One region of the Arthrobacter sp. NamB2 genome, then DNA from elsewhere that is predicted to be linked to it. Evidence: predicted binding sites of a transcription regulator. Region 1 holds the regulator's gene; the other holds the start of a gene.
What was found. Region 1 encodes HspR, which represses chaperone genes until heat shock. Its sites were predicted from a motif close to AAGTTGAGTCNNNNNGACTCAACTT; they were not measured.

Region 1 (4,688 bases):
CAAGGACCTCCTGCGGCTGTCCACCCTCCTCGCACCGGTCAACGTGGCCCTGGTGCTGCTCTTCAGCTTCCTGGTCTGGCCGCTCTTCGGCCTACCTCTCTTCCCCTGATTCCCTCCTCCCCCCGCGATACCCCTATCGAAGGAGAACCACCATGGCAGTACCCCAGCGCATCCTCATCGCCCCCAGCGGCTTCAAGGAATCCCTCGACGCCGAGACGGTGGCCCGATCGATCGCCGCTGGCGTCCGGCGCGTCCTGCCTGGAGTGCAGATCACGGCGGTACCGATCGCCGACGGCGGCGAGGGCACGGCGGCGACACTCGCCGCGGCGACCGGTGGCGTCCTCGTGCCCGTCAACGTGACGGGTCCGGTCGGGGAACCGGTGGAATCCCACTTCGCGAGGCTCGGCGGGGCCGCAACCGGGACGGCCGTCGTCGAGATGGCCGCTGCGGCCGGTCTCCGCCTCGTTCCCCGCAAGCTGCGCAACCCCGGAGCCACCACGACGTATGGCGTGGGAGAACTGATCCGCGCCGCCCTCGACGAGGGCATCCGGACGATCGTGGTCGGTTGCGGCGATTCCGGGACGAGCGACGGCGGCGCCGGCGCCCTGCAGGCGCTCGGAGCCCGAGTGCTGGACAGCAAGGGACACGACATCCCGTTCGGCGGCGCCAACCTCCTTCGCGCCGACCGCCTCGATCTGTCCGGACTCCACCCGGCCGTGCGTGAGGCCAGGATCGTCCTCGCCTGCAACCAGCACAACGTCCTCTGCGGGAAGAAGGGTGTGGCGCGCGTCTTCGGACCGCAGAAGGGGGCGTCACCGAAACAGGTGGAGGAACTCGCGAAGGCCATGCGGCAGTGGGCGCGGGTGCTCGAACGCGACGGTCTCGCCGTCGGTGTGGACTATCGCACCGGGCCGGGCACGGGGGCGTCCGGGGGCCTGGGCGCCGGGCTCGCGGCCATCGGCGCGCATCTCCTTCCGCGCTTCGAGGCCCTGATCGACAGTGGGCTCGCGGGCATCGATCTCGACGCCCTCATGCAGAAGGCTGATCTGGTCATCACGGCCGAGGGCGCCATCGATTTCCAGACGCCGAACGGCAAGGTGCCCGCCGTCGTGGCGTGCAGGGCGCAACTTGCGGGAGTGCCGGTCCTGGCTCTGGCGGGTTCCCTCGGCAAGGGGGCACCGGACGTGCACGACGTCGGCATCGACGCCATCGCCTCCATCATGACCGTTCCCATGAATCTCGAGGATGCCGTCGCGAACGGCGAGCAGCTCCTGATCGAAGCGACGGAGCGCACCATGCGGCTGCTGCTCCTCGGCGCAGCGGTGTCCTCGTCGGTCGACGCGCGACGCCAGGAAGTGCGGCTGGCTGATGCTCCCCGACAGCCCGGCACCGGTACAGGAGACGGACGCGTCGCCCACCGGCGGGCAGTAACCCGACCCGCCTAATTCGCCCGGGCAGTATCCGTCCGGGCGGACTCCGGTCGCCAGACGACGAGCGCCTGGCTGCGCGGGCGCGGGCGCTGCCCCCGCGACAGCGTGACGACGTCGCCCGCCAGGCCCGCCGCGAAAATCCTGCTCGACTCGGCCTGGACACGGCGGCTGGCCAACTCCGACGAGAGCTCGCTGACGCGCGACTGCAGCGCCGACACCTGGTTCTCGAGTTCGAGGATACGCCGGATGCCCTCGAGGGACACTCCCTCCTGCGAGAGCCTCTGGATCTCCCGCAGCGTGCTGACGTCCTTCTGCGAGTATCGACGCGCACGGCCGGGCGCCCGGCTCGGCGTCACGAGGCCGAGCCGGTCGTACTGGCGCAGGGTCTGCGGGTGCATGTCGGCGAGCTCGGCGGCCACGGAGATGACATAGATGGGCATTGTGTAGTCCATTGCGTGCCTCCTTCCGTTGCCGGTGTGCCCGGCGATCGCTCAAATGTACTGTTACAGGCGGGCCTTCGCGGCCAGACCCGCCCGCGGATCGGCATCCTTCGTCGCATCCCGGAACGCCTCGACGGCGGCCTCGGCCTCTTTCGAGAGGTTCTGTGGAACGACGACGTCGACGGTCACCAGCAGGTCGCCCGTTGCCTTCGATGTCTTCACGCCCCTGCCCTTGAGCCGCAGCGTCCTGCCCGACGGCGTTCCGGCCGGAACGCGCATCTTCACCATCTCCCCGGTGAGCGTCGGCACCTCGATCTGCGCACCGAGGACCGCCTCGGGAAAGGTGACGGGCACATGGATGCGGATGTTGTCCCCGTCGCGTGTGAACACCGGGTGCTCTTTCACGTGGACGGTGACCATGAGATCACCCGGACCGGCCTGGCCGGGCTGCCCTTTCGCTTTGACGCGGACCTTCTGCCCGTCCCGGATGCCCGCCGGGATGCGCACGTCGATCTGCTCGCCCGAGGGCTCTCGCAGGCCGATCGTCGTCCCGTTGATCGATCCCGCGAACGAAATGGACGTGCTGGCGGTGCGGTCGGCGCCCTTCTGCGGGCGCGTCGACTGAAATCCGCCCGGGAAGCCGTTGCCGCCCATGCCGCCGCCGAACAGGTCGGCGAATTCCGGAGGGAGGTTGCCGTTCGAGAATCCCGTGCGCTGGCGCGTGCCTGCGCCGCCCTGACCGAAGAGATTGCCGAACACGTCCTCGAAACCGGCGCTGCCACCGGCGTTCCCACCGGCACCGCCGGCCGAGAAACGCGCTCCGCCGCCCATCGCTCGAATGGCATCGTACTGCTGGCGCTGCTCGGAATCGGACAGGACGGAATACGCCTCCGACACGTCCTTGAACATCCGCTCGGAACCGGCGTCGCCCTGGTTCTGGTCAGGGTGGTGCTTGCGCGCAAGCTTCCGGTACGCCTTCTTGATGTCGTCGTCGGACGCATCTTTGGAGACACCCAGGATTTTGTAGAAATCCTTGTCGACCCAATCCTGACTAGCCAATTGGCGTCTCCTTTCCTAGAACGATTGAGTGTGGTCAGGTTGCGTGATCCCGAAGGACCACGCAACCCGGGAGAGCTGAGCGGAGTGCCGAGGAAGGCGGCTTCAATATTTCCCAGCGAGCTCTGCGAGCCGGGAAATTTCGTTGCCGCCGTTCGGCATCCGCCCAGCGACGAACAACCTACTCCGGTACCGCCACGATGACCTGCGCGGCCCTGAGAACGCGCTCGCCCTTGCGGTAGCCCGCACGAAGGATCTGGCTGACGCTGTCCACCTGGACATCCGCGCTCGGCTGCTGCATGAGTGCCTCGTGGATGTTCGGGTCGAATGCGACGCCCACCTCGTCGATCCGGGTGAGCTCGTACGTCTTGAGGACGTTCTCGAGCTTGCCCGCGATCGCCGCGAACGGTCCCTCGGCGAGGTCGCCGTGCTGACGCGCGGCGTCGATGTCGTCGAGGACGGGCATCAGCGAGTTGATGACGCCGATGACCGCCTGGTCCCGGGCGACGTCACGATCTCGCTCGACGCGGCGCCGGTAGTTGACGTACTCGGCCTGCAGGCGGAGCAGATCATCGCGGAGCTCGGCGACGACATCCACCGCAGGATTGCTGTCCCCCTCGGCGCCGGCCTCGTTGAGGATCGCCTCCGCCTGGGCCAGGGCGTCCCCGTCGATGGCGTCATCAGCGGGACCGGCCTGCCCTCCGGCCGCGGGTTCCTCCGCGGCCGGAGTGCCGGCATCGTTCTGCTGCCCACGGACTTCGCCCGTCTCAGGGTCGATCTTCCGGTTGTCGGTAAAGCTCACCGGCTCTGACTGGTGCTCTTCTTCATTTCCGTGGTGCGGCATGGCTACTTCTTCTCGTTGGCGTCTTCGTCAACCACCTCGGCGTCGACGATGTCCTCGTCGCTGCCTGCGGCGGATGGCTGGTCATCAGCGGTCGCGCTTCCTGCCTGGCCGGCGTCTTGCTGCGCGGAAGCGTAGATCGCCTCACCGAGCTTGGACTGTGAGGCCTGCAGCTTCTCGAAGGCCGACTTGACCTCGTCGTCGTTGTCCTGCGACTCGAGCGCTTTCTTGAGGGCGTCGACGTCGGCCTGGACATCGTTGCGGACGTCCTCGGGCAGCTTGTCCGAGTTGTCGGCGATCAGCTTGTCCACCGAGTAGGCGAGTTGCTCGGCACCGTTGCGGGTGTCGGCGGCCTCGCGGCGCTTCTTGTCCTCGGCTGCGTGCTCCTCGGCCTCGCGGACCATGCGGTCGATGTCCTCCTTGGAGAGGGAGGACCCACCGGTGATGGTCATCGACTGCTCGGTGCCCGTGCCCTTGTCCTTGGCGGACACGTGGACGATGCCGTTGGCGTCGATGTCGAAGGTGACCTCGACCTGCGGGACGCCGCGCGGGGCCGGCGCGATGCCGGTCAGCTCGAACGTTCCGAGCGGCTTGTTGTCGCGGGTGAACTCGCGTTCGCCCTGGAAGACCTGGATGGCCACGGACGGCTGGTTGTCGTCCGCCGTGGTGAAGGTCTCGCTGCGCTTGGTCGGGATGGCCGTGTTGCGCTCGATGAGCTTGGTCATCATGCCGCCCTTGGTCTCGATGCCGAGGGACAGCGGGGTGACGTCGATCAGGAGGACGTCCTTGCGCTCACCCTTGAGGACACCGGCCTGCAGTGCGGCGCCGACGGCGACGACCTCGTCCGGGTTGACGCCCTTGTTGGGCTCCTTGCCACCGGCGAGTTCCCTCACGAGTTCGACGACGGCGGGCATGCGGGTG
Region 2 (4,688 bases), on a different contig from region 1:
GGCGAGCTCTTCGCGGCTTCCGCCGCTGCCGCCTGCCCCTCCGCACTCACCGCGTAGCTTCCGAACGCCCGGACGACGGCGGCGGTCGCCTCGTTCTCGTACCGCGCGCAGTACACGTGGTAGGACACGAGGACCAGCGGGTACACCCCCGGCTCGCTGGTGGTCCGGTCGAGGTCGAGCGCGATGTCGTAGTCCTCGCGGCCGGAAACGCGCCCGGCCAGGTCGACGGCGGCCGCAGCGGCCTCGGAACTCACCGGCACGTAGGCCCCGCCGACCTTCAGTGCCACACGGCCCAGGGGATCCCCCACTGCGGAGTCGTCGGCATAGGTCACGGCACCGACCGTGCCCGCCACGGTGCTGACGACTCCTGCATTGCCCTTGGCATTCTCGTTCTCGAGCTCCGAGGGCCAGGTGCCGTCGGGCTCCTCGGTCCAGATGTCGGGGACCACGGCGTGCAGGTAGTCGGTGAAGTTCTCGGTTGTACCGGAGTCGTCGGACCGGCTGACCGCCGAGATCGGCAGGGAGGGGAGATCGACGTCGTTCTGGTCGGCGATGGCGGGATCGTCCCACGAGGTGATCTCGCCGCGGAAGATGCGGGCCACCGTCGCGGCGTCCAATCTCAGTTCCGAGATGCCGGGCAGGTTGAACGCCACGCTGATGGGCGAGACATAGGCCGGAATGTTGAAGGCGCCACCCGGCCCGCAGGCCTCCGTCGATTCGGCGAGCTCCTCGTCGCTGAGATACGCGTCCGACCCGGCGAATCCGACCGCTCCTGCAAGCAGGGCGCCACGCCCCGCCCCCGATCCGTCCGGCGAGTACTGCACCTGGGCGCGAGGGTAGAGACTCGCGAATCCTGAGCGCCACGCATCCATCGCCGGCCCCTGGGCAGAGGATCCGGCAGCGGTCACCGCACCCTGGAGGGATGTGTCCCCACGTTGTGCGGCGGCTTCCTGCTCCGGTCCCAGCGGATAGTCGGATCCGCAGCCGGTCAGTCCGAGGAGGACGGCGAGGGGCAGGTAAACGGTGGCTCGGGTTCTCACCCCAGCAACGTTACAGGTGGCTGAAAGATGAACCCAAGGTGGACATCAGGTGAACGAGCGGTCCGCGAGCGGCGTGTGCTCAGCCGCGGCGCAGGCGATAGCCGTCGGCCCGGTGTACGAGGCGCCGCCCACCGCCGTCGTGCAGCTGGATCCAGACCACCGAGGCGTCGTCGGTCCTCATGTCCAGTACACCGCTGAGCTGCGAGCCTGCCGGGTGCTGCAGGGTGATGTGCTCTCCGCGCCGGATGCCCGACCAGTCCTGAGCATCGGATTCGAGGGAAGGAGGAGGGGAAGCATCCATGGGTGCGCCTTTCGGGAGGATAGGACTCACCACGCTAGCGGTGCTCCCTGAACGCCTTATGAACGAGCGCTGAAAGTTGTGGCAGTGCTCACACGCTCCCGGTCAGAGAGTGCGCCAGTCTCCGCTCGAGAGGTGCGAGCCCGCCTGCGGTCCCATGAGGAGCATTCCGCCGTCCACCACGAACGACGCGCCGTTGACATAGCTGGAGGCACCCGATGCGAGGAAGGCGACGACGTCGGCGATCTCCTCCGGCGCGCCGGGGCGGCCCAGCGGGATGCCCGGGCGGTCCATGGTGTGTGGATCCTGTTCCGCGGAGTTGTTCATGGGAGTGTTGATCTCGCCGGGCAGCACGGCGTTGGCGGTGATGCCACGGTCGGCCAGTTCGAGCGCGACGGTGCGGATGAGGCCGCCGAGGCCGTGCTTGGAGGCGTCGTAGGCTGCGGATCCGACACGAGGCTGCTCCTGGTGGACGCTGGTGACCGCGATGATGCGACCGCCCTTGCCGCCGTCGATCATGTGGCGTGCAGCGCGCTGGATGCACACGAAGGCGCCGTCGAGGTTCGCCCCCACGGTGCCCCGCCACGTGTTCCAGTCCGTCTCCATGAACATGGTTCCACCGTTGACGCCTGCGTTGTTGACGAAGACGTCGAGCCCGCCGAGTTCGTGGGCCAACTGGTCCACGACGTCTCCGCACGCCGGAGCGTCCGTCGTGTCCAGCTGGGCGACGGCGGCCCGCACGCCCTTCTCGCGGACCAGCCGCGCGGTCTCCTCCGCGCCCTCCTGGTCCGAGTGCCAGGTGATGCCGACGTCACAGCCCAGGCCTGCGAGGGCCAGGGCTGTGGCCCGGCCGATGCCGGAGTCGGAACCGGTGACTATTGCTGCGCTCGGTGTGAAGTCCATGACTCCATCCTTTGCATTCGCAGCATCAGCCCGCAAGCAGATTCTGGCTCTTCAACTCCTGCCCCCTTAACTGCAGCACCCCCGGACACCGCCCGGGGGTGCTGCAGTTCGGCGAGGATTATGCCTCGACCGCTTCCTGGCGTTCGGGGGAACCGACCGCCGTGGACTCGACCGGCACCGAGGACTCACCGCTGATGATCTCGATCTTGCGAGGCTTCGCGCGCTCGCTCACGGGGATCGTCACGCTGAGGACGCCGTTCTCGTAGCGGGCGGAGATGCCCTCGGTGTCGACGCCCTGGCCGAGGTTGAGCTGGCGGAGGAACGAGCCGCTCTCGCGCTCGCGCGTCAGCCACTTGACGCCCTCGGCGCCGCGCAGTGTGCGCTCGGCGCGAATGGTCAGGAGCTGGCCGTCGACGTCGATGTCGACCGAGCCGGGATCGATGCCCGGAAGATCCGCGGAGAGGACGTAGTGGTCCTTCTCGCGGTACAGGTCCATCGGCATGAGACGGAGACCGGGACGGCTTTCCAAAAGAGCGCCGGCAACGCGGTCCAGCTCGCGGAACGGATCAAACTTCATGGCCACTGGAAACAACTCCTTCGTCTGTGCCACCGGCAGGTGGTCGGTTTTGGGTTGAGCGCCCTTCGCTCAACTAGGAAAATATTAGCACTCACGCCTTTCGAGTGCTAAGCGTTTCTGTTCGCCCAGAACGAACGCCCTGGCACGCAGAAAGGCCCGTACCGATGTATCGATACGGGCCTTCCAGATGATCCTCGTGCCTGCGCGGGGCCTCGATCCCCGGGCCTTCCGCGTGTGAAGCGGATGCTCTACCAGACTGAGCTACACAGGCAATTGGTTCTCCAACAGCTTAGGCCATCCGGGCTCCGCTCCAAATTCTGCGCGTACCGGCGCCTGCGTCCCCCGTCCTGCGGGCGCTGGTCTTTGCCCCCCGTCCTCAGTAGCCTGAACGGGAAGCCGGGCGGGCGTTCCGCATGCCGCGGCACGCCATGACGAAGGGAACGCACCATGGACAACCAGGACATTCTGCAGCGCATCCAGGCACTCGTGCAGGAGGAGCACGAGCTCCGCGACCAGCCCCAGGACGCCGGCGCCGGCGAGGCCCACCAGGATCACGCTGCCAGGCTGAAGCGCGTCGAGGAGGACCTCGACCAGTGCTGGGACCTGCTCCGCCAGCGCCGGGCGAAGGCCGACGCCGGCGAGAATCCCGCTGATGCCGATGCTCGTCCGATCAGCCAGGTGGAGGGGTACCGCCAGTAATGGCACCGCCCCTAGCGCTGTTCGACGTCAACGGCACCCTCTCGGACACGGGCCGCATGTCCCAGCATTTCGAGGAGATCGGAGCGCCGGCCCCGTTGGCAGCCCTGTGGTTCGCCTCCGTGCTCCGGGACGGATTCGCGCTGACCGCCGTCGGACAGAACGTAGCCTTCCATGACGTCGCAGCGGAAGCCCTGCGGGTGGTCCTCGCGGATCAGGTCCTGAACAGGGGCGTTGATGATGCCGTGGAGCACGTGATGGCGGCGCTGCAGGACCTCCCGGTGCACGCGGACGTCGCCGACGGTATCCGGGCACTGCGTGCCGGAGGAGTCGCCGTCGCGGTGCTCACCAACGGTGCGGCGTCCACGGCAGAAGCGCTGCTCGACCGCGGCGGCATCAGGGACGCCGTCGATGCCGTCCTGTCCGTCGAGGACGCGCCGCGCTGGAAACCTGCGCCGGAGTCCTACTCCCATGCCCTGGAAACACTGCAGAGGTCAGCGGACGACGTCGTGCTGGTCGCCGTGCACCCCTGGGACGTCGACGGTGCAGCGCGTGCGGGTCTCCGCACCGTCTGGCTCAACCGGGAGGGCACGCCCTACCCGGCCACCATGACGCGTCCGGATCATGAAGTCCCCTCGATCCGTGACCTGATCCGCGTGCTAAATGGCTGACAGCGTTCTGCGTAGCCGGGTACCCGGGAACCTGCTGACGCGGAGGGCGCGCCGGTAGGGCCTGCATCAAGAAAGCGTAAAGACGCCGCTCCGGCCACCGGGCATCGGATTGAATGATCGATTGGTGCGACCGCCGCACCGGTCACTTCATCACCCGGAGGTCGGAGCATTCCCGTGAGTTCGAGCAGGGATACCCTCCGGAGATCGGTACCATCCGTCGCCGCCGACGCGCGCAGGTTCGTCCGAACCACCGGTGCGTGGGCGAAACACCTCAGTCCACGTCACCCCGCCCAGGTGATCGTGCTCGGGTTCGCGGCGGCAATCCTCGTCGGCACAGGCCTGTTGATGCTCCCGACGTCGAGGGTGGGTCCGGGCAGCGCCACATTCCTCGAGGCTCTGTTCACCGCGACCTCGGCCGTCTGCGTGACCGGGTTGATCGTCGTCGACACCCCCGTCTACTGGACCGGCAGCGGGCACGTCATCATCCTCGCCCTGATCCAGGT

Region 2: a site for HspR is predicted at 2,870-2,894, ahead of FDK12_RS04660 (Hsp20/alpha crystallin family protein). Genes of this name have one in related genera too.

What each region holds. Positions count from the first base shown of each region.
Region 1 covers NZ_SZWI01000010.1:13,943-18,630, forward strand. The annotation lists gene FDK12_RS14560 (SLC13 family permease) at 1-109, shown strand, start outside; gene FDK12_RS14565 (glycerate kinase) at 153-1,445, shown strand; gene FDK12_RS14570 (heat shock protein transcriptional repressor HspR) at 1,442-1,882, opposite strand; gene FDK12_RS14575 (DnaJ C-terminal domain-containing protein) at 1,934-2,929, opposite strand; gene FDK12_RS14580 (nucleotide exchange factor GrpE) at 3,108-3,770, opposite strand; gene dnaK (molecular chaperone DnaK) at 3,773-4,688, opposite strand, start outside.
Region 2 covers NZ_SZWI01000002.1:211,091-215,778, reverse strand. The annotation lists gene pstS (phosphate ABC transporter substrate-binding protein PstS) at 1-1,040, opposite strand, end outside; gene FDK12_RS04670 (hypothetical protein) at 1,120-1,341, opposite strand; gene FDK12_RS04665 (SDR family oxidoreductase) at 1,444-2,241, opposite strand; gene FDK12_RS04660 (Hsp20/alpha crystallin family protein) at 2,360-2,818, opposite strand; tRNA gene FDK12_RS04655 (tRNA-Val) at 3,016-3,089, opposite strand; gene FDK12_RS04650 (DUF2630 family protein) at 3,266-3,517, shown strand; gene FDK12_RS04645 (haloacid dehalogenase type II) at 3,517-4,185, shown strand; gene FDK12_RS04640 (potassium transporter TrkG) at 4,480-4,688, shown strand, end outside.